Regions from separate parts of the Paucibacter sp. KCTC 42545 genome, predicted to be linked through region 1. Evidence: predicted binding sites of a transcription regulator. Region 1 holds the regulator's gene; each other region holds the start of a gene.
The links. Region 1 encodes sigma-54, which starts transcription at its own class of promoters, with help from an activator protein. Its sites were predicted from a motif close to TGGCANGNAANCTGCTTT; they were not measured.
Positions count from the first base shown of each region.

Region 2: glnA (type I glutamate--ammonia ligase) is a predicted target of sigma-54. The motif match lies at 4,700-4,717, and genes of this name have one in related genera.
Region 3: cydP (cytochrome oxidase putative small subunit CydP) is a predicted target of sigma-54. The motif match lies at 7,800-7,817, and genes of this name have one in related genera.

Region 1 covers NZ_CP013692.1:3,976,026-3,986,317, forward strand. The annotation lists gene argS (arginine--tRNA ligase) at 1-1,177, shown strand, start outside; gene AT984_RS17045 (SPOR domain-containing protein) at 1,174-1,896, shown strand; gene AT984_RS17050 (thiol:disulfide interchange protein DsbA/DsbL) at 1,951-2,616, shown strand; gene lptA (lipopolysaccharide transport periplasmic protein LptA) at 2,756-3,430, shown strand; gene lptB (LPS export ABC transporter ATP-binding protein) at 3,427-4,206, shown strand; gene AT984_RS17065 (RNA polymerase factor sigma-54) at 4,206-5,720, shown strand; gene AT984_RS17070 (bifunctional diguanylate cyclase/phosphodiesterase) at 5,786-8,602, shown strand; gene AT984_RS17075 (THUMP domain-containing class I SAM-dependent RNA methyltransferase) at 8,760-10,070, shown strand; gene AT984_RS17080 (16S rRNA (uracil(1498)-N(3))-methyltransferase) at 10,062-10,292, opposite strand, start outside.
Region 2 covers NZ_CP013692.1:707,748-718,039, reverse strand. The annotation lists gene ntrC (nitrogen regulation protein NR(I)) at 1-1,423, opposite strand, end outside; gene glnL (nitrogen regulation protein NR(II)) at 1,465-2,544, opposite strand; gene AT984_RS03095 (hypothetical protein) at 2,573-3,091, opposite strand; gene glnA (type I glutamate--ammonia ligase) at 3,198-4,613, opposite strand; gene AT984_RS03085 (competence/damage-inducible protein A) at 4,841-5,638, opposite strand; gene AT984_RS03080 (EI24 domain-containing protein) at 5,635-6,516, opposite strand; gene AT984_RS03075 (sterol desaturase family protein) at 6,554-7,516, opposite strand; gene AT984_RS03070 (polysaccharide deacetylase family protein) at 7,522-8,316, opposite strand; gene AT984_RS03065 (YVTN family beta-propeller repeat protein) at 8,376-9,392, opposite strand; gene AT984_RS03060 (TIGR00266 family protein) at 9,507-10,292, opposite strand, start outside.
Region 3 covers NZ_CP013692.1:2,824,527-2,834,818, reverse strand. The annotation lists one part of gene AT984_RS12340 (IS3 family transposase) at 1-349, opposite strand, end outside; one part of gene AT984_RS12340 (IS3 family transposase) at 349-592, opposite strand; gene AT984_RS12330 (hypothetical protein) at 570-2,114, opposite strand; gene AT984_RS12315 (hypothetical protein) at 3,571-3,981, opposite strand; gene cydX (cytochrome bd-I oxidase subunit CydX) at 4,072-4,197, opposite strand; gene petA (ubiquinol-cytochrome c reductase iron-sulfur subunit) at 4,213-4,827, opposite strand; gene cydB (cytochrome d ubiquinol oxidase subunit II) at 4,902-6,044, opposite strand; gene AT984_RS12300 (cytochrome ubiquinol oxidase subunit I) at 6,055-7,611, opposite strand; gene cydP (cytochrome oxidase putative small subunit CydP) at 7,608-7,790, opposite strand; gene AT984_RS12295 (sigma-54 interaction domain-containing protein) at 8,083-9,363, shown strand; gene AT984_RS12290 (ArsR/SmtB family transcription factor) at 9,683-10,039, shown strand; gene AT984_RS12285 (TlpA disulfide reductase family protein) at 10,191-10,292, shown strand, end outside.

The DNA of each region.
Region 1 (10,292 bases):
CCTGAAAGGGCTGAAGCCCGGCGATGCGGGCTGGCCGGAATCGGCCTATAACGGCGACTACATCCAGGACATCGCCGACGACTTCCTGGCCAAGAAGACCGTCAAGGCCGATGACCGCGAGTTCACCGCCTCCGGCGATGTGGACGACCTCGACAGCATCCGCCAGTTCGCCGTGGCCTATCTGCGCCACGAGCAAGACCTGGACCTGCAAGCCGTGGGCGTGCGCTTCGACAATTACTTCCTCGAGTCCAGCCTCTACTCCAGCGGCGCGGTGGAAAGCACCGTGGCCAAGCTGCTGGCCTCGGGCAAGACCTTTGAAGAAGGCGGCGCGCTGTGGCTGCGCAGCACCGACTACGGTGACGACAAGGACCGCGTGATGCGCAAGTCCGACGGCAGCTACACCTACTTCCTGCCGGATGTGGCCTATCACATCAACAAATTCCAGCGCGGCTTCACCAAGTGCATCAATGTGCAGGGCACCGACCACCACGGCACCATCGCCCGTGTGCGCGGCGGCCTGCAGGCGGCCGGCGTGGGCATCCCGCAAGGCTTCCCCGACTATGTGCTGCACAAAATGGTGCTGGTGATGAAGGGCGGCGTGGAAGTCAAGCTGTCCAAGCGCGCCGGCAGCTATGTGACCATGCGCGACCTGATCGACTGGACCAGCCGCGACGCCGTGCGCTTCTTCCTGATCAGCCGCAAGGCCGACACCGAGTTCACCTTCGACATCGACCTGGCCCTGAAGCAGAACGATGAGAACCCGGTTTTCTATGTGCAGTATGCCCATGCGCGCATCTGCTCGGTGATCCGCAACTGGGTCTCGCGAGGTGGTGATGCCGCCGTACTGGCCAGCGCCGATCTCAGCCTGCTGACGGCCCCGACCGAAGCCGCGCTGATGCTCAAGCTGGCCGACTACCCCGCCATGCTGACCCGCGCCGCCGAAGGCCTGGCCCCGCATGACCTGACCTTCTATCTGCGCGAGCTATCCAGCAGCTATCACAGCTACTATGCCGCCGAGCGCGTGCTGGATCAGACGCCCGAGCTGAGCCTGGCCCGGGTCGCCCTGCTGGCGGCCACCCGCCAGGTCATCGCCAATGCGCTGACCGTGCTGGGTGTCAGCGCCCCTGAGGTGATGGCGCGTGAAGCCGTGGTGACGACAACATCGGAGAACACATGAGCGTTGGGGCCAAGAATCAAAAAGCGGGACAAAAGGGGGGCTTCGTCCTCGGCCTGATCGTTGGCCTGCTGGTCGGCTTGGCCGTCGCGCTGGGCGTGGCGCTCTACATCACCAAGGTGCCCATCCCCTTCATCAACAAGGTGCCGCAGCGCACGGCGGAGCAAGACGCCGAAGAGGCCCTGCGCAACAAAAACTGGGACCCCAACGCCCCCTTGGCCGGCAAGGCTGGCGCCAAGGCCGCCAGCGGCGTGGTCAGCCCGGCGCCGGTGACGACGCCTGCCCCGGTGCAAAGCACGGCGCCTGCCGCCGCCACCACCGCTGTTGAGCCCGCCCCGGCTGCTGCAACCACCCACGTGCCAGCCCAAGTGCCGGCCCCCGCCCCTGCCAAAGCCGCCGAAAAGGCGGCTGAGAAGACTAGCGACAAGGCCGCCAGCGAGAAGAAGCCCGAGTCCAAGGCAGCCGCTGCAGCGCCCGCCGCCGACCCGAACGTTTACTTCGTGCAGGCCGGTGCCTTCACCAAGTCCGACGACGCCGAGGCCCAGCGCGCCAAGTTGGCCATGCAGGGACTGAGCGCCAAGATCACCGAGCGCGAACAATCCGGCCGCACGGTCTACCGTGTACGCCTGGGCCCCTTCGATGCCCGCGACGAAGCCGAAGCGCAGCAGCGCAAGGTTGAAGGCGCCGGCATGGAAGCCAATTTGGTCACCGTCAAGCGCTGATGGCGGCTTGAGTTCACCCCCTCTCACTCCCCTTTATTTCCAAGGATCTCACCGATGATGAAGCGTCGCGATTTCTCCGCCACTCTGGGCCTGAGCGTTCTGGGTGCCGGCAGTCTGCCCGGCCTGGCCTTGGCGCAAGGCGCGCCGGTGGAAGGCAAGCAATACCTGAAGCTGTCTCAGGCACTGCCCTCCACACCCGGCAAGATCGATGTGCTGGAGTTCTTCTGGTACGGCTGCCCACACTGCTTCACCTTTGATCCCACTATCGAGGCCTGGAGCAAGCAGCTGCCCGCCGACGTCAACTTCCGCCGCGTGCATGTGGGCTTCCGCGCCAACATCAAATCGCACCAGAAGTTGTTCTTCGCTCTCGAAGCGATGGGCAAGGAAGCCGAAGTGCACACCGCCGTGTTCAATGCCTTCCAGCGCGATATGCCCGAGGACGACAAGGCCGTGATGGCCCTGGCCGGCCGCCTGGGCCTGGACATGGCCAAGTTCACCGCTGCCTACAACTCCTTCGGCGTGCAAACCAAGTGCGCGCAAGCCAGCAAGCTGTCGGAGGAGTACCGCATCGACGGCGTGCCCGCCATCGGCATCGCCGGCCGCTACCTGACTTCGCCCAGCATTGCTGGCGTTCGCGGTGCCGGTGAGATCGTCAATGGCCAGCAAGCGCTGGCGGTGACGGACTATCTGATCAAGCTGGTACGCTCAAGCAAGGGCTGAGGCCCGCTTGCAACACCTGCCGTGCTGCGCGCGCGGCGGGTCGATCTCTTCAGCCTAGGTGCCGCTCCTGCAATTTGGGGTGGCGCCGGGCTGCGCTTGAAGATGCAGGGCTAGAATGGTCTGCAAGAATTGTGCCGCCATGAAAACACCCTGCATTCGCCCATCCCGCCCTAGCGCCAGAGCCGTCGCCCAAGACATCGCCAACGCTGGCCGTGTCGCCTTGGCCGTGGCGCTGATGCTCGGCGCCGCAACCATCGCCCACGCCGAAAAGGCCGACCAGTTCAAACCGCTGAACATCGCCTCCGACCAAGGTGGCCGGGTCGATATGGCGCGCCAGCGCACCGAGTTCAACGGCAATGTGGTGCTCAGCAAGGGCAGCTTGCTGCTGAAGGCCGAGCGCATTGATGTGCGTGAAACCGGTGACGGCTACTTTCAGGCCTATGCCAATGGCCAGACCGGCAAGCAGGTGTCCTTCCGCCAGGCACGAGACATCCCCGGCGAGGCCATCGAAGGCTTTGCCGATCAGGTGGAGTACGACACCCGCAGCGACACCGTGCGTTTCATCGGCAATGCGGTGGTGCATCGCACCATGGGCAGCTCGGTGGCCGACGAGGTCAGCGGCGCCGTGATCGTGTACGACAACCGCAGCGAAGTGTTCACGCTGGACGGCGGCAAGACCTCGCCCCACCCCACCGGCCGCGTCCGCGTGGTTATCATGCCGCGAGGCTCGGCAGCAAGCGCTGAGCCCGCAGCCAGTTCTGGCCTGACCCTGCAACCCAGCACCCAGCTGCCCAGCAGTAAAAAGGCGCCATGAGCAGCGCGCCCCCAATCAGCGGCAGCAGCGCGCCGCGCAGCCGCCTTGACGCCACCGGTTTGGCCAAGAGCTATGGTGTGCGCAAAGTGGTCAAGAACGTGCACCTGGGCGTGGACAGCGGCGAGGTGGTGGGTCTGCTGGGCCCCAACGGTGCCGGCAAGACGACCAGCTTCTACATGATCGTGGGCCTGGTGCGCGCCGATGCCGGCGAGATCCATATCGACGGCAAAGAAGTCCAGCACCTGCCCATCCACCAGCGTGCCCGCCTGGGCCTGAGCTATCTGCCGCAGGAAGCTTCGATCTTCCGCAAGCTCACCGTGGAAGAGAACATCCGTGCGGTGCTGGAATTGCAACTCGATGCCAATGGCCGGCCGCTGAGCAAGGCGCGCATCAATGAGTTGCTGGAAAACCTGCTGCACGACCTCAGCATCGAAAAGCTGCGCGACAGCCCCGCCCCCGCGCTTTCGGGTGGCGAGCGCCGCCGCGTCGAGATCGCGCGCGCCCTGGCCACCCAGCCCCGCTTCATCTTGCTGGACGAGCCCTTCGCCGGCGTCGACCCGATCGCGGTGCTGGAGATCCAGCGCATCATCAGCTTCCTGAAGGCGCGCGGCATCGGGGTTTTGATCACCGACCACAATGTGCGCGAAACCCTCGGCATTTGCGATCGCGCCTACATCATCAGCGAAGGCGCCGTTCTGGCCGAAGGCACGCCCGCCGAGATTGTGGACAACGCCGATGTGCGCAAGGTCTATCTCGGCGAAAACTTCCGCATGTGATGAAACAGTCGCTCCAGCTGCGCCTGAGCCAGCATCTCTCGCTGACCCCGCAATTGCAGCAATCGATCCGGCTGCTGCAACTCTCGACCCTGGAGCTGAACCAGGAAATCGAGCAAATGATGGCGCAGAACCCTCTGCTCGATACCGAGGATGACATCAGCGTGGCCGCGCCCGAGATCAGCGAGCCGCTACGCGCCAGCGCCGCCGACGACAGCAGCGCCGACACCGAGCTGGGCGGCGGCGCCGACGCCGAGAGCACGCCGGAGTTGCGGGCCGAAGACTTCGGTAGCACCGAGCGCGACGACTGGGAGAACGGCACCGAGCGCGATGACTTCGACGGCATCCGCGAGCTGCCCAGCAACCACAACAGCGGCAGCGCCAGCAATGACGGCGACGACGATCGCAGCGAGCAGGAGTTCGCCGAAATCAGCCTGCAAGAGCATTTGAATCAGCAGCTGGCCGGCATGCACCTCAGCCAGGCCGACCGCATGGCCTTGCAAGTGCTGATTGAGTCGCTGGGCGAAGACGGCTACCTGGAAGACACACTGGAAGACATCGCCCAAGCGCTCACCACTGATGCCGAGGAACAAGAAGAGCTGCTGGACCATCTGCGCATCGCCCTGAAGTGGTTGCAGAACATGGACCCCGGCGGCGTCGGCGCACGCGACCTGGCCGAGTGCCTAACGCTGCAATTGCGCGCACTACCGCGCAGCCCGGCGCAGGTGATCGCCATCCTGATTTGCAAATCACATCTGGAACTGCTGGCCAAGCGCGATAGCAAAAAGCTGATGGCGCTGACCGGTGCCGACGAGCCCCTGCTGCGCGAAGCGCAAGCGCTGATCCGCGCCCTCGACCCCAAACCGGGGCGGCGCTTCGCGCAAGGCCAGTCGCAGGCAGTGATCCCGGATGTGATCGTGCGCAAGGTCGGCCGCGAGCTGCGCGTGATGCTCAACCCCGAGGTCGCCCCCAAGCTGCGCATCAATGAGATGTATGCCAACGCCCTGCGGCAAACCCGCGGCGGCATCAGCAATAGCGCGCTGGGTGGCCAGCTGCAGGAAGCGCGCTGGTTCATTAAAAACATCCAGCAGCGCTTCGACACCATTTTGCGTGTCTCCAAAGCCATCGTGGAGCGGCAAAAAGGCTTCTTCACCCACGGTGCCCTGGCCATGAAGCCCCTGGTGCTGCGCGAGATTGCCGACGAGCTGGGCCTGCACGAGTCCACCATCTCACGCGTCACCACCGCCAAATACATGGCCACCACCTTCGGCACTTTTGAGCTGAAGTACTTCTTCGGCTCGGGCCTGAGCACCGAGGCCGGCGGCAATGCCTCCAGCACCGCCGTGCGCGCGCTGATCAAGCAATTCGTTGAGGCGGAAGCGCCGAACAAGCCGCTGTCTGACAGCGCCTTGGCCAACATGCTGGAAGAGCAAGGCATCCAGGTGGCGCGGCGCACCGTGGCGAAATACCGCGAAGCGCTGAAGATCGCCCCCGCCAATTTGCGCAAACCCTGCTGATTGATCTGCATCAAGGCTGAGGCAGGAGCGACTCGCTAAGGTGACGCTCCCTCACCTCGCCCACCATGTCCAGCCCAGCCCCCCATTCGGCGAACCGCCCCGGTTCGGCCTTCTGCATTCAACAATTTCACGCACAGTGGCTGGTGTTCGCCCTGGTCTGCGCGATCGTTGCGGTGTCTGCCGGTATTTGGCTCAGGCATGAACGCGCCCAGTTGCAGCAGCAAGAAAGCCAGCGCCTGCAAGGTCTGGTGCAAGTGCTGGACGGCATCGTGGCCCAACAGCTGCATGGCATTCAGGCAGCGCTGCAGACCATCGACGATTCCCACGGCAAATGGCGCAACAGCCAGATGCAGCAAGATGCTCGCCCGCTTTTGAGCGCCCTGGCCCAGGCCATGCCCGGTGTGCGCATGGCCGCCATCATCGATGCCCGCGGGCGCATGCGAGCCACCTCCCTGGCCGAATTGCCCAATTTCGACGCCAGCACGCGCGACTACTTTCTGATGCCAAAAACGGCGCCACAGTACGGCATGCTCTATGTCTCGCCGCCCTACAGCAATGCGCTGGGCGAGTACACCATGAGCTTGTCGCGGGCGCTGTTCGATGCGCGCGGGCAATTCGCTGGCGTGGCCATGGTGACGCTGGATCCCGACTACTTCAAGCTGGTGCTGGGTACGGCGCAAACCTCGGATGACACCTGGAGCGCCCTGGTTCACGCCGACGGCATGCTCTACAGCCTGCGCCCGCAGAACAATGACTGGATGGGCCGCCGACTGCTGGACCGGCCGGGCTCGCTACTGGCCCGCCATCTGGCCAGCGGCCAAGACGCCAGCGTGCAGCAAGGCCTGGCCTTGGTCAGCCGGGATGAGCGCCTGACGGCCTTGCAAACCGTGCGCACCCCGGGCCTACAAACCAACCGCGCCTTGATCGTTGCCGTGGGTCGCCAGATCAGCGCCCTGGAAGCGCCTTGGCAGCGCCAGTGGCAGCAAACCCTGGGGGCCGGCTTGCTGCTGGCCATGGTCAGCGGCCTGGCGCTGTGGCTGCGCCAACGTCGCTTGCGCAGCATCGCCGCGTTGCGCGAAGCCCAGCGGCGCAGCGACCACGACAAAGCGCAGCACACCCAGGCCGTTCTGGACAATATGGTGGACGGCGTCATCACCATCGACGCGCGCGGCCTGATCCTGAGCTTCAACGCCTCGGCCTGCCGCATGTTCGGCTACAGCGCCGAGGAGGTGATCGGGCGCAATGTCAGTCTGCTGATGCCCGAGCCTGAAGCCAGCCAGCACGATGGCTATTTGCGCAACTACCTGGGCGGCAATCAAGCCCGCGTGATCGGGGTTGGCCGCGACGTCACCGGCCGGCGCAAGAGCGGCAGCAACTTCCCGATGAGCCTGGCCGTGTCCAGCATCGAGCGCGATGGCGAGCCCCTGTTCATCGGCCTGACGCGCGACATCACCGAACGCAAGCGTGCCGAGGCCGCGATCGAGAAACTGGCCTTCAACGACCCGCTCACCGGCCTGCCCAACCGCCGCCTGCTGCTGGACCGCTTGAACCAAACCCTGGCCTCGGCGCAGCGCCAGGGCCGCCACGGCGCGGTGCTCTTCATCGACCTGGACAATTTCAAGTCGCTCAACGACACCTTGGGCCACGGGATGGGCGATCTGCTGCTGCAAAGCATCGCACAGCGCCTGCTGGGCACGGTGCGGGCGCAGGACTCGGTGGCGCGCTGGGGCGGCGATGAGTTTGTGGTACTGCTGCAGGACTTGGGCCAGGACTACGCCGAGGCTGCCCAGCATGCCGAAGCGGCAGCCGAAAAGATCCTGCGCGTGCTGGGCCAGCCCTACCAGCTCAAAGACCATTTGCATCACAGCACGCCCAGCATCGGCATCAAGGTCTGGGGTGCGGGCGACGGTAGCAGCAGCGAAGATCTGCTCAAACATGCCGACCACGCCATGTACCAAGCCAAGGCGGGCGGCCGCAACCAGCTGTGCTTCTTCGACCCGGTCACCCAGGCCGCCATGGCCGAGCGCGCCACGCTGGAGGCGGACCTGCGCGGCGCCCTGCAGAACGACCAGTTCGCGCTCTATCTGCAAGCCCAGGTCAATCAGCACGGCCAGTTGACCGGCGCCGAAGTGCTGCTGCGCTGGCAGCATCCGCAGCGCGGCTGGATCTCGCCCGCGCAGTTCATCCCCCTGGCTGAGCAGACCGGCCTGATCGTGCCACTGGGCGCCTGGGTGATGCAGCAGGCCTGCGCGCTGCTGGCCTTGTGGGCCGGTCAGCCGCGGCTGGAGGGCTTGAGCCTGGCCGTCAACGTCAGTGCCGTCCAGTTCCGCCACAAGGGCTTTTTGTCCACCTTGCAGCAAATCTTGGCGCGCAGCAACGCCCCCACCGAGCGCCTCAAGATCGAGCTGACCGAGAGCGCCCTGGTGGACGATGTGGAGGGCGTGATCCGCCTGATGACGGAGCTGGGCCGCCTGGGCGTAGGCCTGTCGCTGGATGATTTCGGCACCGGCTATTCCTCGCTGGCCTACCTGAAGCGCCTGCCGCTCAAGCAGCTCAAGATCGACCAATCCTTTGTGCGCGACCTGATCAGCGAGCCCAATGCCCATGCCATTGCCCATGCGATTGTGCAGTTAGGCGACAGCCTGGGCCTGCACGTCATCGCCGAAGGGGTGGAAACCGAGGCGCAGCGCGATCTGCTGGCGCAGCTGGGTTGCCATGCCTACCAGGGCTATTTGTTCGGCCGCCCCATGCCCATCGAGGCCTTCGTCGCCGGAGCCTTGCAATGGCCCAAGCCCATGGCCGGGCAGACGCAAACTGCCGAGCCCCTGCTGACTCAAGTCACAAGCGAAGACAGGCCTGCCGACGCGCCGCTGCCGGCCTAAAGGCAAGCTCAGGCCAGGCTCGCGGCGCTGGCACTGGCCTGATTTCCGCACCCTCTGGTCAAGCCTGGCCGCGAACTGGGACAATCAGGCCCAAAGCCCTTGCGCTTTTGCCCTTTGAACTTTTTGCTTGCGGCCGCAATCGCAACGCCTCTGCCCCATGTTTTCCCCCACCGATAAGCTCCATCTCTTTGTCTCCTGTGCCTCCGGCGTGGAGCGCCTGCTCGATGAAGAGGTGCGGGGCATCCTGCCCAAAACCCATATCGAGGTGCTGCGTGGCGGCATCGCGCTGAAGGGTGATCTGGAAGCCGTGATGAAGCTCAACCTCGAAAGCCGGCTGGCCCAGCGTGTGCTGATCGAGTTGATCGGCGGCGGCTACCGCCATGAGGACGATATCTACGCCCTGGCCTGCAAGATCGACTGGACACAGTGGATCACCCCGGCCGAAACCATCCGCGTGGACACCATTGCCCAGCGCAGCCCGCTGCGCAGCCTCAACTTCGCCACCCTGCGCGTCAAAGACGCCATCTGCGACGTGCTGCGCGACGCCACCGGCGAGCGCCCCAGCGTGGACACCCGCTACCCCGATCTGCCGGTGATGCTGCACCTGAGCGAAACCGATGCCACGCTCTACATCGACAGCTCCGGCGAGCCGCTGTTCAAACGCGGCTGGCGCGAAGACAAGGGCGACGCCCCGCTGAAGGAAACCCTGGCAGCCGCCATGCTGGCCGCCGCCGGCTGGAAGGGCACGCCCGAAGCCGGCGGCGCCCTGCACGACCCCTGCTGCGGCTCGGGCACCATCGCGGTGGAAGCCGCGCAAATCGCCTGCGGCATGGCCGCCGGCATGCAGCGCCGCTTCGCCTTTGAGCGCCAATTGCCTTTCGTGCCGTTGCGCGGCCGCTGGCAAGCCATCAAGCAAGCCGCCAAAGACCGCGAGCATGCGCCCGCCGTGCCGATCTACTGCAGCGATGTGGCCTTCCGCATGGTTGACTTTGCACGCCGCAATGCCGAGCGCGCCGGTGTGGCCCAGTACATCCAATTCAACGGCGGTGATGCGCTGGAGCGCCCAGCACCCGAGCTGCCCTACGGCATGCCCGGCACCATCATGATGAACCCGCCCTACGGCGAGCGTATCGAGGTGCGCGGCAAGGCTGGCAACTTCCAGATGAGCCGGGATGCGGGCGGCTCAGAAGCCCGCGATGCTGGCGACGACTTCTTCCCGCGCCTGGCGGCGCACTGGAAGCGCGCCTACACCGAGAACCCGGCCGGCTGGACCGCTTGGCTGCTGTGCCCGGACATGAAGCTGCCCAGCAAGATGCGCCTCAAAGAGTCGCGCAAGATTCCGATGTGGAACGGCCCGATCGAATGCCGGATGTTCAAGTTCGACTTGATCAAGGGTTCGGCGCGCACACCTAAGCCGGGGCGCGAAGGCGAAAGCAACGGCGACAGCGCCGCCGCCGACTCAAACTGATTGCAGCGCCAGCCAGCCCAACACGGCCAGCGGGGCCGTGTCGGCACGCAGAATGCGCGGGCCGAGTTGCACGGCCTCAAAGCCGTGATCGCGCGCGGCCTGCTCTTCGGCCGGGCTCAAGCCCCCTTCGGGGCCGGACAAAACCAGGGTTGAAGTCGCTTCCGGCTGCGCCGCCGCCAGCTCGCGCAAGGGCCGTGCCGCCGTTGGGCTGAGCAGCCAGCG
Region 2 (10,292 bases), 1.9 Mb from region 1:
CAAGCGCCGTGAGGATGAGGCTAGCCTCGAAGCGGCGCGTCAGCAAGTCCCAAACGTCCGGTTCACCCGCGCTGAGCAGGCGGCGAGCCTCGCGCGCCATTTCGGCCACCCAGGCATCGGGCCCGGCACCGAAGCTGGGCAAGAGATTGGCGCCAGGCACCAAGCCGGGGCCTGGTCCCGCCAAGGCAGTGGCGCCAGCGCCAGCAGCGGCCAGGCCTTCAGACTCGGCGTTAGGACCCATCGAGCCGGCGGCTCGCGGCTGCAGGCCATCGCCGGCCAGCAACTCGGGCGGCAGGTCCTTGGCTTCAATCATCTGGCTGGGCGCCATCACGCTCAACCAATGGCAGATGTTTTCCAGCTGGCGCACATTGCCGGGGTAGCTGAACTCGCTCAGGCGCGCCAGCGCGGCTTCGCTCAGGCGCTTGGGCTCCACGCCCAGCTCGGTGGCGCTGCGCTGCAGGAAGAAGCGCGCCAGCACGGGTACGTCTTCGCTGCGCTCACGCAAGGCGGGCAGGCGCAGGCGGATGACGTTGAGGCGGTGGAACAAGTCTTCACGGAACACGCCTTGGCGCACCCGTTCTTCCAGGTTCTGGTGGGTAGCGGCGATGACGCGCACATTGGCTCGCATGGGGCTGTGGCCGCCGACGCGGTAGAACTGGCCGTCAGACAAGACGCGCAACAAGCGGGTTTGCAGGTCCAGCGGCATATCGCCGATTTCATCCAGGAACAAGGTGCCACCATCGGCCTGCTCGAAGCGGCCGCGCCGGCTGGCCTGCGCGCCGGTAAAGGCACCGCGCTCATGACCGAACAGCTCGGACTCCAGCAAATCCTTGGGAATCGCCGCGGTGTTGATGGCCACGAAAGGCCCATCCGCGCGCGGGCTGTGTTTGTGCAGGGCACGCGCCACCAGCTCTTTGCCGGAGCCGGACTCGCCGGTGATCATCACCGTGACATTGCTCTGGCTAAGCCGGCCGATGGCGCGGAACACGTCCTGCATCGCCGGCGCCTGGCCTAGCATTTCGGGCAACTGGGCGGCGGCCTCTTCGGCCACGGCTTCGCGCTGGCTTTCTTCTTGCGCGCGGCGGATCAGCTCCACCGCACGCGGCAGGTCAAAGGGCTTGGGCAGGTATTCAAACGCGCCGCCCTGGAAAGCGGACACGGCGCTGTCCAGATCGGAGTAGGCGGTCATGATGATGACCGGCAGCAGCGGCAGCTTGGCCTTGACCTTGGCCAGCAGGTCGAGGCCTGAGCCGCCAGGCATGCGGATGTCGGACACCAGCACTTGCGGGCTGTCTTGCTCCAGGGCGGCCAGCAAGTCGCGGGCATTGCTGAAGGTGCGCACCGGCAGGCCCTCGCGGCTCAGCGCCTTCTCAAGCACGAAGCGGATGGAGTGGTCGTCGTCAACAACCCAGATGGATTTCATGCGGTGTGTTCCCTGTGCGGATCAAAGCAGATCGGGTTGGATCAAGGCAATGGCAATGTCATTCGAAAATCGGTCCGGCCCGCCTCGCTTTCGCAGTCCAACATGCCCTGGTGTTGTTGGGCAATGGTCTGCGCCAGCGTGAGGCCGAGGCCGGAGCCGCCTTCGCGCCCCGACACCAGGGGGAAGAAGATGCGATCCCGAATCTCGGCCGGTATGCCAGGGCCGTTGTCCTCCACATGCAATTCCAATGCCAAGCGCCAACGCTGCTTGCCGATGGTGACCTGACGAGCCACCCGGGTGCGCAAAAAGATGCAGGCGTCCCCCGCTTGAATGCGCGCTTGCAAGGCTTGCGCCGCGTTCTGCACGATATTGAGCACCGCTTGAATCAGCTGCTCGCGGTCCCCGCGGAAGTCGGGCAGCGAGGTGTCGTAATCGCGTTGTACCTTGAGGCCGCGCGGGTACTCGACCAGGATCAGCGAGCGCACCCGCTCGCAGACCTCATGGATATTCACATCACCCACCACCTGCGCATGGCGGTGCGGCGCGAGCAAGCGGTCCACCAGGGACTGCAGACGATCCACCTCGTGGATGATGACTTGGGTGTACTCCTGCAACTCGGGCTGCAAGTCCATGGCCAGCAGCTGCGCTGCGCCGCGGATGCCGCCCAGCGGGTTCTTGATCTCATGCGCCAAATTGCGGGTCAGCTCCTTGGTGGCTTGCACCTGGTCGAAGCTGCGCTCTTCGCGCTCTTGGCGGTTTTGCTGGGCGTTCTCGATCAGCTCGACCAGGATCAAATCGTCAAACTCGGTTTGCGACACGATCACATGGACCGGCAGATCTTCCACCGTGAAGCCAGGGCCACTGGGCCGCGTGCCGCGGCGCAGCACGGCGTCAAAGCGGCTGCTGGAGTAGCTGTTACGGGCCAAGCCCTGCACGGCATCGCGCAGGCGGCTGGCGTCAACAAACCAGTCGTACAACTGGCTGCGCTGTACCGCACGGCGCGATAAGCGCATGGCGTTCTCAAACGCGGCATTGGCGAACAAGCATTCGCCGTCGGGCTGCACCACCGCCACCATGGTGGCCAGGGTGTCAAAAGCTTCGAAATTAGGGCTGTGGGTCATGGGGAGGTGGCCGGCCCAAAGGTCAAACTCAGGGCAGCTTGCTGATCTCTCGTTTCAGGGCCTGAACATCACTCTCTTGCCGGCTGACATTGGCCTTGAGCTCAAGCATGCGATCCAGGTAGCGCTGGTAATTGCGCTCGTCACCGCGCCGCTCGGAGTTGCTGGCCAATTCGCGCTGGGCAGCGGCCAAGCGTTCTTCGGCTTCGCGCAACTCGGTCTCCAGCACGCGGCGGCGTTCGCCGTCGCGGCTGCGCTGCTGGCCGGGCTCGACGCGCTGCGCTTCAGAACCGGCACTGGCGGCACTCGGCGCCGCAGCGCTGCCGCTGCTGGCGGGCCGGGGCTTGCTCGTCTGCATCACCGTGATGGGCGTGCCTTCGATGGTGCGGCAACCCTGCGCCGCCGCCTCCTTGGCCGAAAGCGCGTCGGTGTAAAGCACGGGTGGGCCGGGGCAGCGGTAAACCGGTGCACCCGACTGAGCCTGCACATGGGCGGCAGCAGCCACCAAGACGGTGGCCAGACAATTCTGCAAAGCGGATCGAATCAGCATGGCGCGATTGTGGACCAAGTTACTTGGCGGCAATGCGACAAAGACAGGCACAAAAAAGGGCAACCGAAGTTGCCCCCTTGTTCAGCTCAGGCGAGCCGCACGCGGTTTACAGCGTGTAGTACATGTCGAACTCGACCGGATGCGTGGTCATGCGCATGCGCGTGACTTCTTGCATCTTCAGTTCGATGTAGGCGTCGATGTAGCTGTCGGTGAACACGCCACCCTTGGTCAGGAAGGCACGGTCCTTGTCCAGATACTCCAGCGCTTGTTCCAGGCTGTGGCAAACGGTAGGCACCAGCGCGTCTTCTTCCGGCGGCAAGTGGTACAGATCCTTGGTGGCGGCTTCGCCCGGATGGATCTTGTTTTCCACGCCGTCCAAACCAGCCATCAGCAGGGCCGAGAAGCCCAGGTAGGGGTTCATCAGTGGATCGGGGAAGCGTGCCTCGATGCGGCGACCCTTGGGGTTGGCCACGAAGGGGATACGGATCGATGCCGAGCGGTTGCGGGCCGAGTAAGCCAGCTTGACCGGGGCTTCGTAGCCAGGCACCAGACGCTTGTACGAGTTCGTACCGGGATTGGTGATGGCGTTCAGTGCACGAGCGTGCTTGATGATGCCGCCAATGTAGTACAGGGCGAACTCGCTCAGGCCACCGTAGCCGTCGCCGGCGAACAGGTTCTTGCCGTCCTTCCAGACCGACTGGTGCACGTGCATGCCGGAACCGTTGTCACCAACGATGGGCTTGGGCATGAAAGTGGCAGTCTTGCCGTAGGCGTGGGCCACGTTCTGGATCACGTACTTTTGCAGCTGTGTCCAGTCAGCGCGCTCAACCAGCGAGCTGAAACGGGTGCCGATTTCCATTTGGCCGGCATTCGCCACTTCGTGGTGATGCACTTCAACCGGGATGCCCAGTTGTTCCAGGATCAGGCTCATTTCCGAGCGCATGTCTTGGCCCGAATCAACCGGAGGCACGGGGAAGTAACCACCCTTGACGCTCGGGCGATAGCCGGAGTTGCCGTGGTCGTATTCCTTGCCGGTGTTCCAGGCAGCTTCTTCGGAGTCGATCTTGACGAAGCAGCCGGACATGTCGACGTTCCAGCGGATCGAGTCGAACACGAAGAATTCGGGCTCAGGACCGAAGAAGGCGGTGTCGCCCAGGCCAGAGGCCTTCAGATAGGCTTCGGCGCGCTTGGCCAGCGAACGTGGGTCACGCTCGTAAGCCTTGCCATCGCTGGGCTCGACCACGTCGCAGCTCATGATCAGCGTCGGCTCTTCGAAGAAGGGGTCGATATTGGCCGTGTTGGGATCGGGCATCAACAGCATGTCGGAGGCTTCAATGCCCTTCCAACCGGCAATCGATGAGCCGTCAAACGCGTGGCCAGAGACGAATTTGTCTTCGTCGAAATGCGACACGGGCACAGACACATGCTGCTCCTTGCCACGGGTATCGGTGAAGCGGAAGTCAACAAACTTGACTTCGTTTTCCTTCACCATCTTCATCACGTCGGCGACGGTCTTGGCCATCAATAGCTCCTAGCGGGTAAATCTTGGGTGGGACTCAAAGAAATTGTTCGACAGGCACGTCGGTCAACATGCGCCGTGCTGTGTATTAAGCAGTTTGCGTGCCAGCACGGTGCATGGCCTTGCGACCGGGCGCCCAGCGGAATTATGCGGGGATTGCCGGGGCTTGCTAGCGCTTTGGCAAAAACAAACTCCCACGGCAGCCCTGTTTTGGTGCCAATCGATTTGGCTCATCGCACCATTTCAGTGCTGATGATGGCACCAAAATCGAGCACGCCTGTTTTCAGTGCGGCGTAGGCGGCCTCCATCTGCTCGGGCGCACCCTTCACGCCCAGCTCGATATGGCGGCCCCATTGCGGATGATCGACGCTGGGCAGGCTGAAAACCTTGATGCCAGCGAACTGCGCTTCCACCGCTTCCATCAGCGGCGTTAGCGAAGCTTCCATGGCGCCCTGCACGATCAGCGAGCGCTCTTGCAGCCCCACCGTGCGGTGCAGATCGGCATGCCGCTCATCCAGCACCCAGGCCATCATCGGATGCGCCATCACCGGGAAGCCGGGCACGAAGTAGACCGTGCCGACCGAGAAGCCGGGAATCTTGTTGAAGGGGTTGGGGATGATTTCGGCACCGGCTGGGAACACGCCCATCTGCAGGCGGCGCAGCGTGTCGCCCGCTTCAGGGTCAGGGCTTGCCTGACCCTGCTCTTGCGCCATTTGCGTGATGCGCTGCCAGATCAGTTCCTTGGCCTCGGGATGTAAGACCAGCTCGGCCCCCAGGGCAGCGGCGGCCGATTGGCGGGTGTGATCGTCCGGCGTGGCGCCGATACCGCCGCAGCTGATGACGAGATCGCCGCTGGCAAAGGCTTGGCGCAAATGCTCGGTGATCTGCGCCGGGTCGTCGGCCAGGTATTTGGCCCAATCCAGCTGCATGCCGCGAGCGGCCAACAGTTGGATGAAAGTGCTCATATGCTTGTCTTGGCGCTTGCCCGACAAGATCTCGTCGCCAATGATGATCAGGCCAACTTTCATGGGGTTTGCTCCTGCGCTTGAATCACGGACAGCTGCTCCGCCTCAATCACCGGCCCGCCCTGCCCACCCTGTACGCCCTGCCCCCGTGACATGCGCAGCTCCTGCAAGGCATTGAGCGCATAGTGGATGAACCACAGGGTGGAGAAGGCAAACACCAGGGTGTAGAGCCAGATCGACACCAGCACCAGCAGCGGCGCCAGCGCCACCGCCATCACGCCAAAAGCCCAGATGGCGGCGGGTGCTGCGCCCAAGAAACCGGTCACCAAGCCCAGGGTCATCATCGGCACCTTGTGGGCGCGCATCAGCTGCCGGCATTCCTGCGCCGAGGCATGCTCGGCCAGGGCATCAAAAGCAAACACCTTGTAGCTGAGCCAGCCGAAGATCAACGGCGGCACGATCAGGGCCAAGGGCGGAATCAGCCAGAAGGGCAGACTCACCAGCAAGGCGAACAGCGCCAGCACCGAATGCACCAGCGACCAAGCCAGCGACTTCCAGAAGGTGCCGCCCTGTTTTTTCTCCAGCATGGGGAAACGCCGCTCGGCCACCAGCTTGATCAAGGTGGGCGTCATCATCAACGCCACCAGCAGCAGGCTCAGCACCACAATCACCGGCAAGGCAAAAGCCAAGACCAGCAAGGGCGCCAACGCGCTGCGCAGACCGCTGGCGCCGACACTGTCGAGCCAACCCAGCAAGGAGTTGATCAGCTGCCAGGACTCCAGCGTGCTGCGCATGCCGGTCACCGCGTCTGCCCAGAAAAAATAGCCCAAGCCGAGGGCCAGCGTAGCCGACAGCAGCAGCGGCAAAAACGACATGGCGATCACCCGCGGATGCAGGCAATAGGCCGCCGCACGCCAGAAGGCGTCGGCAAGCTGACTCATGGACTTGACCATTGCTTGACTTCTCTCATTCAGCCGTTCAACTGGCGCCAAACAGGCGCCGCAAACCCAACCATTGCTGGGCCCAGAATCCGCGCCCGTAGTCCCGCCCGCCCTCTTCCGGCAATTGGTCGCGCACGCCGGTGGCATCCCATTGCAGTTTGAAGTCGCCAGTGCGGAAGATCACATCCCAAAACGCGAACAGCACGCTGAAATTGTGCCCGCCCAGCGTGCCGCGGCCGCCCGACTCATGGCCGATGCCGATGGAGTGATGGCGGCGATGAAAACGCGGGCTGACCACCACACGCTCCAGCACCGGCCCGAACCACAAGCGCACATTGGCGTGCTGCAGGTTTTCCATCAACTGCGAGAAGGCCACCAAGGCGATGAACTGACCCGGCTCCACCCCAATCAGGCGGGCCAGCAGCACAAAAGCGGCATCGCGGATCACATCGTCCAGAAGATGGTTGCGGTTATCGGTCCACATGCTCATCTCGCGCTGGCTGTGGTGCAGGCTGTGCAGCGCCCACCACCAATTCCACTGATGTTGGGCACGGTGCAGCCAGTAATTGACGCAGTCAAACACCAGCAGATAGAGGCAAAAACTCAGCAAGGGTTGGTCGGTGACGCCGGGCCACAGCGCGTCGAGCTGGAAGCTCGGCACACCCACCATGCGCATCTGGCCAGCCAGATAGTCCCACATCGGATCGATGCTGAAGAACATCGCCAAACGGAACAGGCCCAAGCGATGAATCAAGGTGTAGATCACATCCACCCGCTTGGCGGCGCGGTCGGTCTGCGCCTCCACCGGGCGCCAGCGCTCCAGGCCGCGAATGGCGGTCAGCATCACCGCAATTTGCAGCAAGCCCACCAGCAACCAGCCGGTCGCAGCAAAAGCGTCTTCCAGCAGATTGCCGCCGCCCAGATTGAACACCAGCGGCTGCACCACGGTTTCAAACAGCCAGAGCTGGCCCTGGGCAAAAAGATCAGTCAAGAATTCCATCATCGTCAGGGTTTGCTGGCGACGGCCTTGCCCTCGCTACGCTTGGCTTCCAGGCTGGCAAACAAGGGCGCGTAACGCGGGTGTTCACGCAGGGGCGCGAAGCACATGCCCTTGTCCTTGAGCCCTTGCATCAAAGGCTCAAGCACGGCAGGCGCCCAGGGGTCTTGGCGCGACCAGATGCCCAGATGCGCCATCAAGATATCGCCAGGCTTGATGTCACGCAGGGCGCGCTCCAGCAACTGGGCATTGGGGTGGCTTTGGCTGGACAACTCATCGCCCAGAAAGCCCGCCGCGCTCCAGCCCACATGGGTGTAGCCGCAGGCCTTGGTGGCGGCCAGCAGCGCGGGCGAACTCTTGCCGGCGGGGGCGCGGAACAGCGGGCCCATTTTCTTGCCGGTCATCTCGGTGAAGCGCTGGGCCACCTTGTCCAGGCTTTCGCAATACTGCTGCGCAGTGAGCTCAACGATCTGCGGCTTTTGCACCCCGGCGGCGCGGCGCATCTTGAAGCGGCCGTCGGGCAAGTCTTCTAGCCAGGTGTCGTGATCCCAGGTGTGGGGGCCAAAGTCATGGCCTTGTGTGGCCAGGTTCTTCCACCACGGCGCCCACTGCGCGTCCAGGGTCTGGCCGCCGGTTTGGGTGGGCTCATTGGCAAGGAAAAAGGTGGCCTTGGCATCGAAGCGTTTGAGCGTGTCCGCGATCAGCGGGGCCACGCCCATATGGCCGGTATCAAAGGTCAGGTAGACCGGCTTGTCGCAGGACGGGGCGGCCTGCAAGGTCGTGCCGACCAGCGTCAGAGCCATGGCAAGGGCTGTGGGCCTGGCGAAGCGCCCTGACAAAGACTCACACAGGGAAGCAAGCATCACTGGCGCGGCATGTGATCCAGCGTCCACACGCCATGCGGCGATTTGCCGACCTTGACCTGCTGGATCACCTTCTTGCTGACGGTGTCGATCTTGGTCAGCTTGCCGGCCCAGCGCGAGGTCACCAGCAGAGTCTTGCCGTCGCCCAGCACTTCCATATCGTCCGGGCCATTCGGGCCGGGGAACTGATCGACCACCGCAAAGCTCTGCAGATCGATCTTGCTGATGGTGTTGCCGGCGCGGTTGCTGACCAGCACATGACGCTTGTCACCCCAAGCGCGGAAGGAGTGGGCGCCATTGCCGGTGGAGATGCGCTTGACCAATTTGGGCGCGCTGCCGCTGACGTCGTAGACCTCCACTTCCTTGGCGCCGGTCAGCGCTACCAGGATGTGTTTGTCGTCAGGGCTCAGGAAGATGTCCGCCGGCATGGGGCCGACCTTGGTCTTCCAGCGCGGCGCCTGGGTGGCCAGGTCAACCGCCAGCAACTCATCGCTGTCTTGCAGGCTGACGTAGAGCACGGTGCTCTTGCTGTCGATGAACAAATGGCTGGGCGTCTTGGGCGCGGGAATGCGCTTGACCAGTTGGAAGGGCTTGGCCGTGTCGGCAGGCACCCAGCGGTACAGATTGACATGGTCCAGGCGGTTGGCGGCGGTGACAAACCACTTCATGTCCGGCGAGAAGCGCAGGTGGTAGGGGTCGGCAATGCCGTTGACCACGCGCTGCACCTCGGCCGTGGCCGGGTCGATGAAGGTCAGCGAATCACCCAGGGCATTGGCCACCACCAGGGATTTTTCATCCGGCGTGAGGTAGAGGTGATGCGGCTCTTTGCCGGTGGGAATGCGTTTGATCTGGGTGAAGCTGACCGGGTCAATCACGCTGATGTCGGCGTCCAGCGAATTCAGCACAAAGATGGGTTTGCTGACGGGCCCCGCCGGCGGGGCAGCCAGGGCGCTGGTCGCGGTCAGGAAACTCAGGGCCAAGCTGGCAAGAACACGCGGCCGGAACAAAAAAGACATCGATCAACCTCTGGCAAAAATGGGCGCTGCTACCCGTGTAGCAAGGCCCGCCAGTGTAGTTGCCCCGTCGGCGACACACCTTGCCGAGGGTCAAGGGCCGGTGCGCCCTGCGGCTCAGTCTTCGTCGCCGCCCAGCAAACCGCCGAGCAGGCCGCCGGCGGCCACGCCGCCGAGCAACGAACCTTCCTCACGGCTGCCGCCGCGCTGCGGTGCGGCAGCAAAAATACGCGACGCCAGGCGCGAGAAGGGCAGGCTTTGCAGCCAGATCTCGCCGGGGCCGGTCATCTTGGCCAGGAACAAGCCCTCGCCACCGAACAGCGCCGTCTTGATCTTGCCCACGTACTGGATCTCGAAATTGACATTGGGCGTGTAGGCCACCACGCAGCCGGTGTCCACCAGCACGGTTTCACCCGGCTGCAGGCTGCGCCGCACCACGGTGCCGCCGGCGTGCACAAAGGCCAGTCCGTCGCCGTCGAGCTTTTGCATGATGAAGCCCTCGCCGCCGAAGAAGCCCACCCCCAGCTTTTGCTGCAAGGCAATGCCCAGCGACACGCCACGTGCGGCGCACAAGAAGGCGTCTTTCTGGCAGATCAGCGTGCCGCCGAGTTGGCGCAGGTCCATTGGCAAAATCTTGCCGGGGTAAGGTGCAGCGAAGGCCACCTTGGCCTTGCCGTGGCCCTGATTGGTGTAGATGGTGGTGAACAGCGATTCGCCCGTCACCAGGCGTTTGCCCGCGCTCAGCAGCTTGCCGAAGAAGCCGCCCTGGGCCGCCGCACCGTCACCAAACACGGTGTCCATGCTGATCGCCGAGTCCATATACATCATGCTGCCGGCCTCGCCGATGGCGGCCTCGCCGGGGTCGAGCTCGACCTCGACGAACTGCATCTCGGCACCCTTGAT
Region 3 (10,292 bases), 1.2 Mb from region 1:
AGCGGCACGCGCTCGCTGGCTGCCCGTCTGATCTTCTTGCGCTTTCGCACCGCCAACTGCGCCTGGCTGTACAACCGATAGACGCGCTTGTGATTGACGCCTGGGAACTGTGGGCGCAGCAGGTCATGGATGCGGCGATAGCCGAAGCGGCGCCGCACCTGTGCGATCTCGACGATCTTGGCGCTGAGTTGCTGCGTGGCCTCATCGACCACGGGCGGGTTGCGATAGCTGTCTCTGGAGAGCCCCACCAGGCGGCACGCGCGGCGTTCGGACAGATGGTGCTGGGCAATCATCTGGGTCGCCGCGTCGCGCCTGACCTGCGGGGCTAGGGCTTTACGCCGAAGACGTCCTTGAGCGCGTGGATGTCCAGGTGGGCCTCTGCCAGCAGGCGCTTGAGCTTGGCGTTCTCGCCTTCGAGCTCGCGCAGTCGCTTGGCATCCGTGGCCTGCATGCCGCCGTACTTGGCCCGCCACTTGTAGAACGTGGCGTCGCTGAAGCCGCCTTGCCGGCACAGCTCCTTGATCGGCATGCCGGCCTCGGCCTGCTTCAGGAACCCAATGATTTGTTCCTCAGTGAATCTGCTCTTCTTCATGTCCATCATTCTCCTGGTTGATGGACTTCCTCTCCATTACGCTGGTACGGCTGGGAGGGTGCAGGTCAATGACACCCGACGCCGCGCGTGCGACATTGATGAGGCAGTCGGCGGCGAAGCGACGCAGGAGGACGTGCATTTCGCGGCCGAGCGCGATTTCTCGTAGCACCGGGACATGACGCCCGACAACTTCTGGCACTTCCTGGGCTGCTCGTGCCAATGCGATGAGCAGCCACTGCTGCGCGTGTAGCGAGTAAAAGAACAGGGACTGGTCGGCGAATGGGCCTGAAACTGGATTTCCCAACCGCCCCACTAGTGCATCAAGTGTTTGAATCTGCCCGAAGCCGCTGAGATTCCGAACCACATGAGCAGCTTCCCAACGAATCGAGGCCTCAGGTGACGCCAATGCGGCCCAAACGTAGCCGGCAACGTTCGCTTCGAGAGTCGCGTCAGGACTCAGCGCTGGCTTCCAAGGACCGTCACCGTCGGTTGGCCGCATGGCGCTATCGAGAAGTTCAAGTCCATACGCAAGCGCAGTTTGGGACTCGCTCAGCGTCATTGTCTCGGAGAGTAGATTAACAACCCTGAAGAGATTCTGGGTGTCTAGCACCACATGCGACTTGCCGATTGCGTCAAGTGCAAGCGCACAAAGCTCAGGTCGCGAGTACCCCGACAGATGGCTGGCCAAATCAAGTGGCAATCGTTCATAAAACGTACCCGGAGCCATGTCGAGACAATGTGTCGCTACGACACCTCCTATCAACGAGCGCAGCGCCGGCCTGACTGAGATTCGAGTGAGCCACTCCTCGGGAATCGCTGAAAGCACTCTGCGGTAGTCCCAAAGGTCCAACTCGGTGAAGGACTCCAGCGCAGCGACTATCGCAGCCTCTTCCCCCGGTTGCACGTGATCAAGCGCCCGAGTCAAGAACTCGGAGGCGTTGTTTCGTTCGGATTGCGCCCTGTAGTTTGCGTACGCCGCCCGCAGATCAACGTGGTCATGCAGTTTGCGCAGTCCAAACACGCGACTCCAGTCAGGGCTAGCCTCAGGTTTGGCAGCATGAGTAACTGCAGGCTCTTCCCGGGCGCCTTTTGGGTTTGCAGCAGACTGGCGCTGGGTTTCGCGCGCAATCTCAGCTTCGACATCGTTGAGAGCCAATCCGTTTGCGACAGTCACCTTCCTGATCGCTAGCCACGCCTCAAGTGTGGGGGACTCCAGTCGAACCTTGTCAAGATAGAACTCTGCAGCCTTCGCCTTGTCTGATGGCCTTTCCAGACTGTCAAGAATCAGGGAGAGGTGAGGCGCATAGTCCCAGTCGGCCCGAAAACCAATCATCGACAGTCCGATCCACGGATTCAGGCTCCCAGACCTAAGAAGATGCTTGACCGTAACGGGCAACAGGCGTCGCCAACGACCAAAGCGACGATCTCTCCAGCGGCTAAGAATCGCAACGGCCGAGTTCGGGCAAAGCGATATAACTGCCTCGACGCTTCTTTCCCAATCAAAGTGCTTGTCTCGGTCCACATAGTCGTAGATCAGCTCAGCCGCACGTGCCGTCCGATACGCGAGCTCGCCTTGAGGATGAGCTGTACCTTCTGCTGCAAACCCTGGCTGACCGCTTGACCACGTCCACAGACGGTCGAAGGCCGACCGTCTGCAAGACGGAAATCATGGCAAGCGCTAAGCCAACGACTCGAATGCCAGCTGTCGCGATGGCATCGATGTCCGAGAAGCGGCCAAGGTCGGCGAGCCGCCACGCACCTGCTTTTGCTGACTCATTTCATCGTTCCTCGCTCTGATTTCATCACGAGCTAAGAACTCCGTTTTTTGGGGACAAGGTCAGTAGTACTCGCCTACATCAATCACCTCTTCGCCGGCCTCAACGGTCTGGCCGCCTCCGCCCTCCTGCGATGAAGGTCCTTCAATCGACACCGCTACAAGGTCTGAACTGAGGGACAAAAGCCCCAGACACCTCTGCGCGGCCCACAGGTAATGGAACTGATCTCCATCTCGACTTGATCGGACGAGTTCGCTGTCACTCATTTTTCATCGCCCGGGCTGCGAACGGCGGGATTCGTCGGCTGGGTCGGCCAAGCGCGCGGTCATTGCCATGCTGTTAGCCTGGAAGGTGTCTGAAATGTAACTGCCGAAAATAGGGCCGGCCGCCAGTCGCATGTACTCGGCTGCATCCATGTCTGCGCGGAGCTTGTCGCTGGTAGCCCGGAGTGGGCGGTCGAGGTTTTCTATCATGGGGGGCGGAGTAGTCTCGCAACGGGGCGGGCATCTGGCCACAGGATTACATGTGGCGGGACGATTCTCGCCGGTTTACCTGGCGTACTGGCTCGTCGCTCGCATCGAACTACAGAATCCGGCGCAACTCGATCAGCGTGTCAAGCTACTACTCGCCTTCATCTTTCAGCTAACGATTGAATTGCTCCTCGGCCATGTCCGCTGCGATAACAGAGTTGCCTTCTAGGATTCGAGTGGCGACGGCGATGTGCGACCAATCGACCAGTCTCGTATGCCGCGTTCCAGTCTTAAGCCGGTGCTCGCGAAGGTAGGCTTAGCGCACCCGCCGACTTACAGGATGACGTCATCAAATGACAGGTGTCAGCCTAATGCCGAAATTAGCTGGACTTCGGGTATGCAGCGGCAGCCGCCATTCACGGTACGAGGCTCAATGTCTCCGATCAGCCTTGCAGCCGGCCACCACTGTCGGGATCGCGCCCATTGCGTGTCTTCGTGCGTCCTCGTTGAATTCACGCGGCCGGCCAGAAGCTGACAGCCGCGGACGACCGCTTCCAGGAAGTCCCATGGTGCATCTGAACATGCGTTGGCTCTCTGCCCCGCGCCTGTTTGCGCTGCGCAGCAATCGTTCGCGAGACCCCTACCTTAGACGCAACAGTTCCAAACTTGTGCAGATCGAGAGCGCCTTGAGGTTGATTGCCGATGGTGTTCAGCCGCAACCTACCGATGAACTTCACTCATAGGGTCTTTGCATCGCGCAGGCGAAGTAGTCGTGACGCTCAACCTCCCGCAGCAGATCCCATTGGAGATGACGTTCAATGAACGGATCCAATTCGGCGAAAAGCGTGAAGGCATAAATCGCCTTCTCCAGCGTTTGAAGATCAATCAAGCGCCATATCTTATCCCTTGGCGATCTGGAGAATGTCTGGCAAGTCCTCTCATTTGCAAACACCAACGCCTGGGTCGGTGAAACGGCGAGCGTTACCAAGCAGTCTGGGTCGAGGAAGTCCCTTACCCTGCCGACCGGATAGTTCGAGGTCAGGTATCCCTTTGCATCGTCTCGCGTGATCTCAATGCACTTCTTTTGCATCAGCGCGACCGCATCAGGCAAGTGCCCAAAGCCACCCTGGCTTAACCAACTCATTCATTCCACCCATCGGCGACATACGCGGCTTCGAGCTCAGACTCGGGCCGTGAACGGCAGCTTTGCCCTGGCCTTGGCTTTGTGTCTTGCTCATGGTGTCGGCGTTTGGACGTCGTCGGCTTGCCTCCGTTCCTCGGCCAACTCTCCCCACATTGCGTTCATCACGGCCAGCAGTACAGCGAAGCCGACGCCGAGCATCCAGGCGAAATACCACATGGTGCAGTTCCTTTCTCAGGCGCTATCGCCGATGACAAGCCGCGTTGCGCTCAAAAAGCGGTGCGGCGGAATTTCGAGATTGCTTGGCGCGGGTTTGTTCTTGAACACCCGGCCAGCTAGATCAAAAGTAGAACCATGACAGGGGCAAAAGAAGCCCCCAGGCCAGTCCGCATCAACATTGGGGTTGCCCGAGCCGGCAGCCACAGCCGTCGGCGAGCAGCCCAGGTGCGTGCAAATGCCGATGGCCACGAAGACCTCGGGGTGAAGTGAGCGGCCGGCGTTGCGCAAGGGCTCGGGCAAGTCGTCTCGCCGCGAATCCGGATCAGCCAGTTGAGTCTTCAGGTTCGCCAAGCTGGCCAGCATGGCCGGCGTGCGTCGCACCAGCCAGACCGGTTTGCCGCGCCATTCAACGGTCTTCATCGACCCTGGCGCCAAGTCGTCGATGTCTACCTCAACCGCGGCACCTTGCGCTTTAGCGCGTTCGCTGGGCGCGAAGCTAGCCACAAAGGGCAGGGCGGTGGCAACGACGGCAACACCCCCAGCTGCGCCGGTGGCAAGCAACCAATGGCGCCGCTCGCTATCGTCGGCAAGTTCGGCCGGCATCGTGGTGGAGAGCTTGTGAGTATTCATGCGGGACTCCTGGTGGGGCGTTCTTCAAGGCTTGCAGCGCAGATTGCGCCGTACAAGCCTTCGAAACAAAAAGTTCAATATGCGCTGTGGCTATTGGCTCGAATGTGAGCCACCGTCACCTTGCCGCGCATCACACGGTAGGCCCAACTGGTGTAGATCACGATCAAGGGCATGAAGATCAGCGTGGCCCAGAACATGATGCTCAGTGTGAGGTGGCTGGATACGCTGTCCCAGACGGTCAGGCTCGCCGCAGGCATGCTGGATGAGGGCATGAGGAAGGGGAACATGGCGCCCCCGGCAGTGCCGATCACGCCGGCTAAAGCCAGGGACGAGACCACAAAGGCAGACAGGGTCCGCCCAGCATGCAGCAGCGCGGTGGCCAGCAACGGGCCAGCAAGACCCAAGGCCGGCAATGTCCACAGCGCAGGCCAAAGCCGGTAGTTGCCCCACCAGGCATCGGCGCTCCGCACCACGGTCTTGGCCAAGGGATCGGGCAAAGCAGAGGGATCAATCACCGAGGTGATCACGTAGCCCTCGATGCCACCAAAGCGCAGCCACAAACCAGCCGCCAAGAATGCCAAGACCATGAACAAGGCCGCGCCGCTGGCGCTGCGCTTGGCGCGGGCCTGAATCTCGCCTTCGGTTCGATGGGCCAGATAGATGCCGCCGTGCATGGTGATCATTGCACTCGAAACCACGCCGGCCAGCAGCGCAAAGGGATTGAGCAATTGCCAGAAGCTTCCGCTATAGGTGGACACCAGATAGTCGTCGAACTCAAATGGCACGCCTTGCAGCAAGTTACCGAAAGCCACGCCGAAGATCAGCGGTGGCACGCTGCCTCCGACAAACAAGCCCCAGTCCCAGGTTTTGCGCCAAGTGCTGTTTTGGATCTTGCTGCGATAGTCAAAACCGACCGGTCGGAAGAACAGGGCCCACAGCACCAGTAGCATGGCCCAATAGAAGCCGCTGAAAGCCGTCGCATAGACCAGCGGCCAGGCGGCAAAGATGGCGCCGCCGCCGGTGATGAACCAGACCTGGTTGCCGTCCCAATGCGGTCCAACGGTGTTGATGACGACACGGCGCTCCTCATCGCCGCGCCCGACGAAGGGCAGCAACGTGCCAACGCCCATATCGTGCCCGTCCATCACGGCAAAGCCGATCAGCAGCACGCCGACCAAGAGCCACCAAATCAGCTTGAGAGTGGGGTAATCCATCATGACGCTCTCCTCAGGCGTGAGTCGGTTCGAATTGGTAGCGGCCAGTGCCCAAGCTACCCGGCCCCTGCCGAGCGAACTTGATCATCAGATAGACCTCGATGATCAGCAGCACGGTGTAAAACCCAACGAAGCCAGCCAGCGAGCCGTACAGGCTCTGAACGCTGAGCGTCGACACACTCAGATGGGTGGGCAGTACGCCGTAGATGGTCCAAGGCTGGCGACCGTACTCGGCCACAAACCAGCCCAGCTCGCAGGCAATCCACGGCGCAGGCAACATCAGCACGGCCCAGCGCAGCAGCCAGGGACGGGCACGGCATTCGCTCTTCAGGGTGCTCCAAAAAGCTAAGCCGAAGAGCAGCAACATGGCAAAACCTAAGCCAACCATGATGCGAAAGCTCCAGAACATGGGCGTTACTCGCGGCACGGTGTCGTTCATGGCCTTGTCAATCATGGCCGGCGTGGCTTGGCTGACGTCACGGGTGTATTTCTTCAGCAGCAGGCCGAAGCCGAGGTCACCCTTGGTGAGTTCGAGTGTTTGGCGTGCCTGGAGGTCGTCGCGGTGCTTGCGCAGCGTTTCCAGCGCGATCACGGCACTGATGCCATTCACAATGCGTTCGCGATTGCGGGCTTTGATGTCATGGATGCCGGGGATCTGCTTGCTGAGCGAGCGGGTGCCGATCATGCCCATCACATAAGGCACTTCGAGTGCCCAGTCGTTCTTTTGCTCGGCTTCGTTGATGCCTGCGATCACATTGAAGCTGGCCGGCGCAGTCTCGGTTTCCCACATGGCCTCCATGGCCGCCATCTTGGTCTGCTGGGCCTCGCCAACGGTGTAGCCGCTTTCATCGCCAAGCACGATGACCGAACAAACGCTGGCCAGCCCGAAAGCAGCTGCAACACGGAAACTGCGCTTCGCAAACTCAACATCGCGTCCGCGCAGCAAGTACCAACTGGAGATGGACAGCACAAACATGGCACCGGTCACATAGCCGGCCGACACCGTATGCACGAACTTGGCTTGCGCATCGGGGTTGAAAACGATGGCCCAGAAATCCACCATCTCCATGCGCATGGTCTGCCAGTTGAACTCAGCGCCGACAGGGTTTTGCATCCAACCGTTAGCGATCAAAATCCACAGTGCCGATAGATTTGTGCCGACTGCCATCAAGGTAGTGACCAATAGATGCTGAGTCTTGCTGAGGCGATCCCAGCCGAAGAAGAACAGGCCGATGAAGGTGCTTTCGAGGAAGAAGGCCATGAGGCCTTCAATAGCCAATGGCGCGCCGAAGATGTCGCCGACGTAGTGCGAGTAGTAGGCCCAGTTGGTACCGAACTGGAATTCGAGCGTGATGCCGGTGGTGACGCCAAGGGCGAAGTTGATGCCAAAGAGCTTGCCCCAGAAACGGGTCATATCCTTCCACACTGCCTTGCCGGTCATCACGTAGACCGTCTCCATGATCACCAGCAGCCAAACCATGCCCAGGGTCAATGGCACGAACAGGAAGTGGTACATCGCAGTGGCGGCGAACTGCAGCCGAGAGAGATCGACGAGTTGTTCAGAAATCATGGCTGAGCTCCAGAAGCGGGAAATGCGGAAGCAGCAGTTCCAGCTAGGTGAGCAGCAGTACGCTGTGGATCAGTTGCGACCCGAAGCGGGCGCACGAAAAGGCCCCAAATCAGCAACAGTGCCAACAACTTGATGGCAATTGCTAGGGCGAGGTGATGGGTCAATGACTGGTGCTTCATGCCTTCCCATTCGCAAGTGCCATGCCACCCCATCGCCTCGTGGAAAAGCCCGCTCACAGAGAGTGCTTTACCCATAGAGGCGCATCGTGGGATCAAGCGCTTCTGCCAGAATTGCTGAATTGACAACTGCCACAAATGGCAGTTAACTGACATTTGTGGCACTTGATCGGTCGACGTCCGGGTCGAGCGCAAAGACAGTTGCTGCCAACTCAGGGAGAACGCCATAGACAAGTTCACTACGCCAACGGTGCCGGCAGGTGCGCCATTCGAGTTGCTGTCTTTTTTGGAAGAGATGCCCGAGCCACATATCCTGCTCGACGATCAATACCGCATCGTGGCGGCCAATCTGGCCTACCGACAGCGCTTCAGCCCCCACAACTCGGTGATCGGCCGTCACTGTTATGAGGTCTCGCATGGCATCAGCGTGCCCTGTGACCAAGCCGGTGAGTCCTGTCCATTGGCCCGTGCGCGCACCAGTGGCCGCCGCGAGCGTGTATTGCATCTGCACCATACGCCGCAAGGCGAAGCCTATGTGAACATTGAGCTGTCACCCCTGCGAGATGCCAGCGGGCGGCAGGTCTACTTTGCTGAAAAGATGGAGTCGCTGCCGGTGGCGCGCGGTGTGCCTGCGTCCGAGGGCTTGGTGGGGCGTTCACCGTCGTTTCAGCACATGCTGGGCTTGGTCGCACGGGTTGGCCCCTCGCCAGCCAGTGTGCTGCTGCTCGGTGAATCTGGTACCGGCAAGGAGCTGGTGGCCCGCGCGGTTCACGACGCCAGCGTGCGGGCGGCCAAGCCCCTGGTTGTGGTCGATTGCGCCAGCCTGCCCGATGCCCTTTTCGAGAGTGAGTTGTTCGGTCACGAAAAGGGGGCCTTCACCGGCGCCCATGGCGTCAAGGCGGGCCTGGTCGAGGCGGCAAGCGGCGGCACCTTGTTCCTCGATGAGGTGGGCGATATTCCACTGACCATGCAGGTCAAACTGCTGCGCTTTCTGGAGAGTGGCACCTATCGCCGCGTCGGCAGCACCGACTTGCGACACGCTGATGTGCGCTTGGTTTCGGCCACTCACCGTGACCTCGCCGCGATGGTGGCTGATGGGCGCTTTCGGCAGGATCTGTTCTACCGGCTCAGCACCTTTCCTATCCATTTGCCACCGCTGCGCGAGCGGGGGGCAGACATTCCCTTGCTGGCGGAGTCATTGCTAGCCCGTGTTGCTGCCGGCCGCAAGCTAGTTTTAGGACCCGGGGCACAGCGTGTGCTGGCTGACTACGCTTTCCCAGGCAATGTGCGAGAGTTGCGCAATGTGCTGGAGCGCGCAGCGCTACTCAGTGACGGTGAGCAAATCGATGCGCTCACCATTCTGGCTGCCTTGCAAGTGGGCGCAACTGCTGGCGGCGGTTCGTGTTGCGCGCCGCAAGCGGCAACTAATGGTCGCAAGCTGCGTCAGCTCGAAGACGAGACCCTACGCGCCGCCTTACAGCGGCATGGCGGTAGCCGCGACGACCTAGCGGCAGAGCTGGGCGTCAGCGTTCGAACGCTGTACCGGCGGCTAGCTAGATTGGACGCTGACTCCTGAGGTCTGGTGCGGGTATAGCCCTGGCTCAGCGCTTGATCAAGGAGTGTCGCTGTCCCGTTTACGTTGTCCGAAAGTCGGCCAGTACACCTCGGGCGTTTACCGACCGATGGCGTGCGTCAAGGCGGTGTGGGCCCTGCTTGGCATGGTCGAGCAATGCAACATCGAAGTGAATCTTCGGCATGCTCCTGGAGGAGTCAACGGCCGAGGCCGCAGTGTTAACAAGGGGTTTTACAAATTCAAGTGAGCACTCAATAGCTCCCTGGCAGCTATATCGGTGAATGCAAATACAATGATGCGCCGACCAGAACAACAGAAAATCATGGATCCGCGCAAAACCGAAGACAAGGTTTTTGAATCGGTTGCTGAACTGTTTTCACTCCTGTCCACACCGATTCGGCTGAAGATCATCAGCGCGGTCTGCCATGGCGAGAAGAATGTTTCCGAGTTGTTGAGCGAAATTGACACCACACAGCCGAATATGTCGCAGCACCTGTCGACGCTGTACCGCAGTGGCGTGCTGTCCAAACGCCGTGAAGGCACCCAAATTTATTACAAACTGCAAAGCGACCGGGTCGCCACGCTGTGCCGGGCGGTCTGCACCCAAGTGGCGGCCGAACTCGACCCTGAGACCGAAATTGACACCAAGGAACGCTTGATGCCGGCTGTAGCTCGCTAAAGGCAAGGCCAGGCCTTGTTTGATTGCTGCAGCAAAGCCGCTAGCTTGCTCAGGTTCATTGCCTACAGGCTCTTTGCTTTGCCTGCGCCGGGAAGGGGAGAAGAGCATCTGCTCCGCTGCCGATACGAAGCCAAACTGAACTGAAAGCTCCATGCAATCCGTCGCACTCGGTCTCCTGGCGATTCCACTTTCGCCAGTGTTGATACTGCTGGCCGCGCTACTTGCGCTCGGGATAACTCAGTTGCTGCTGCGG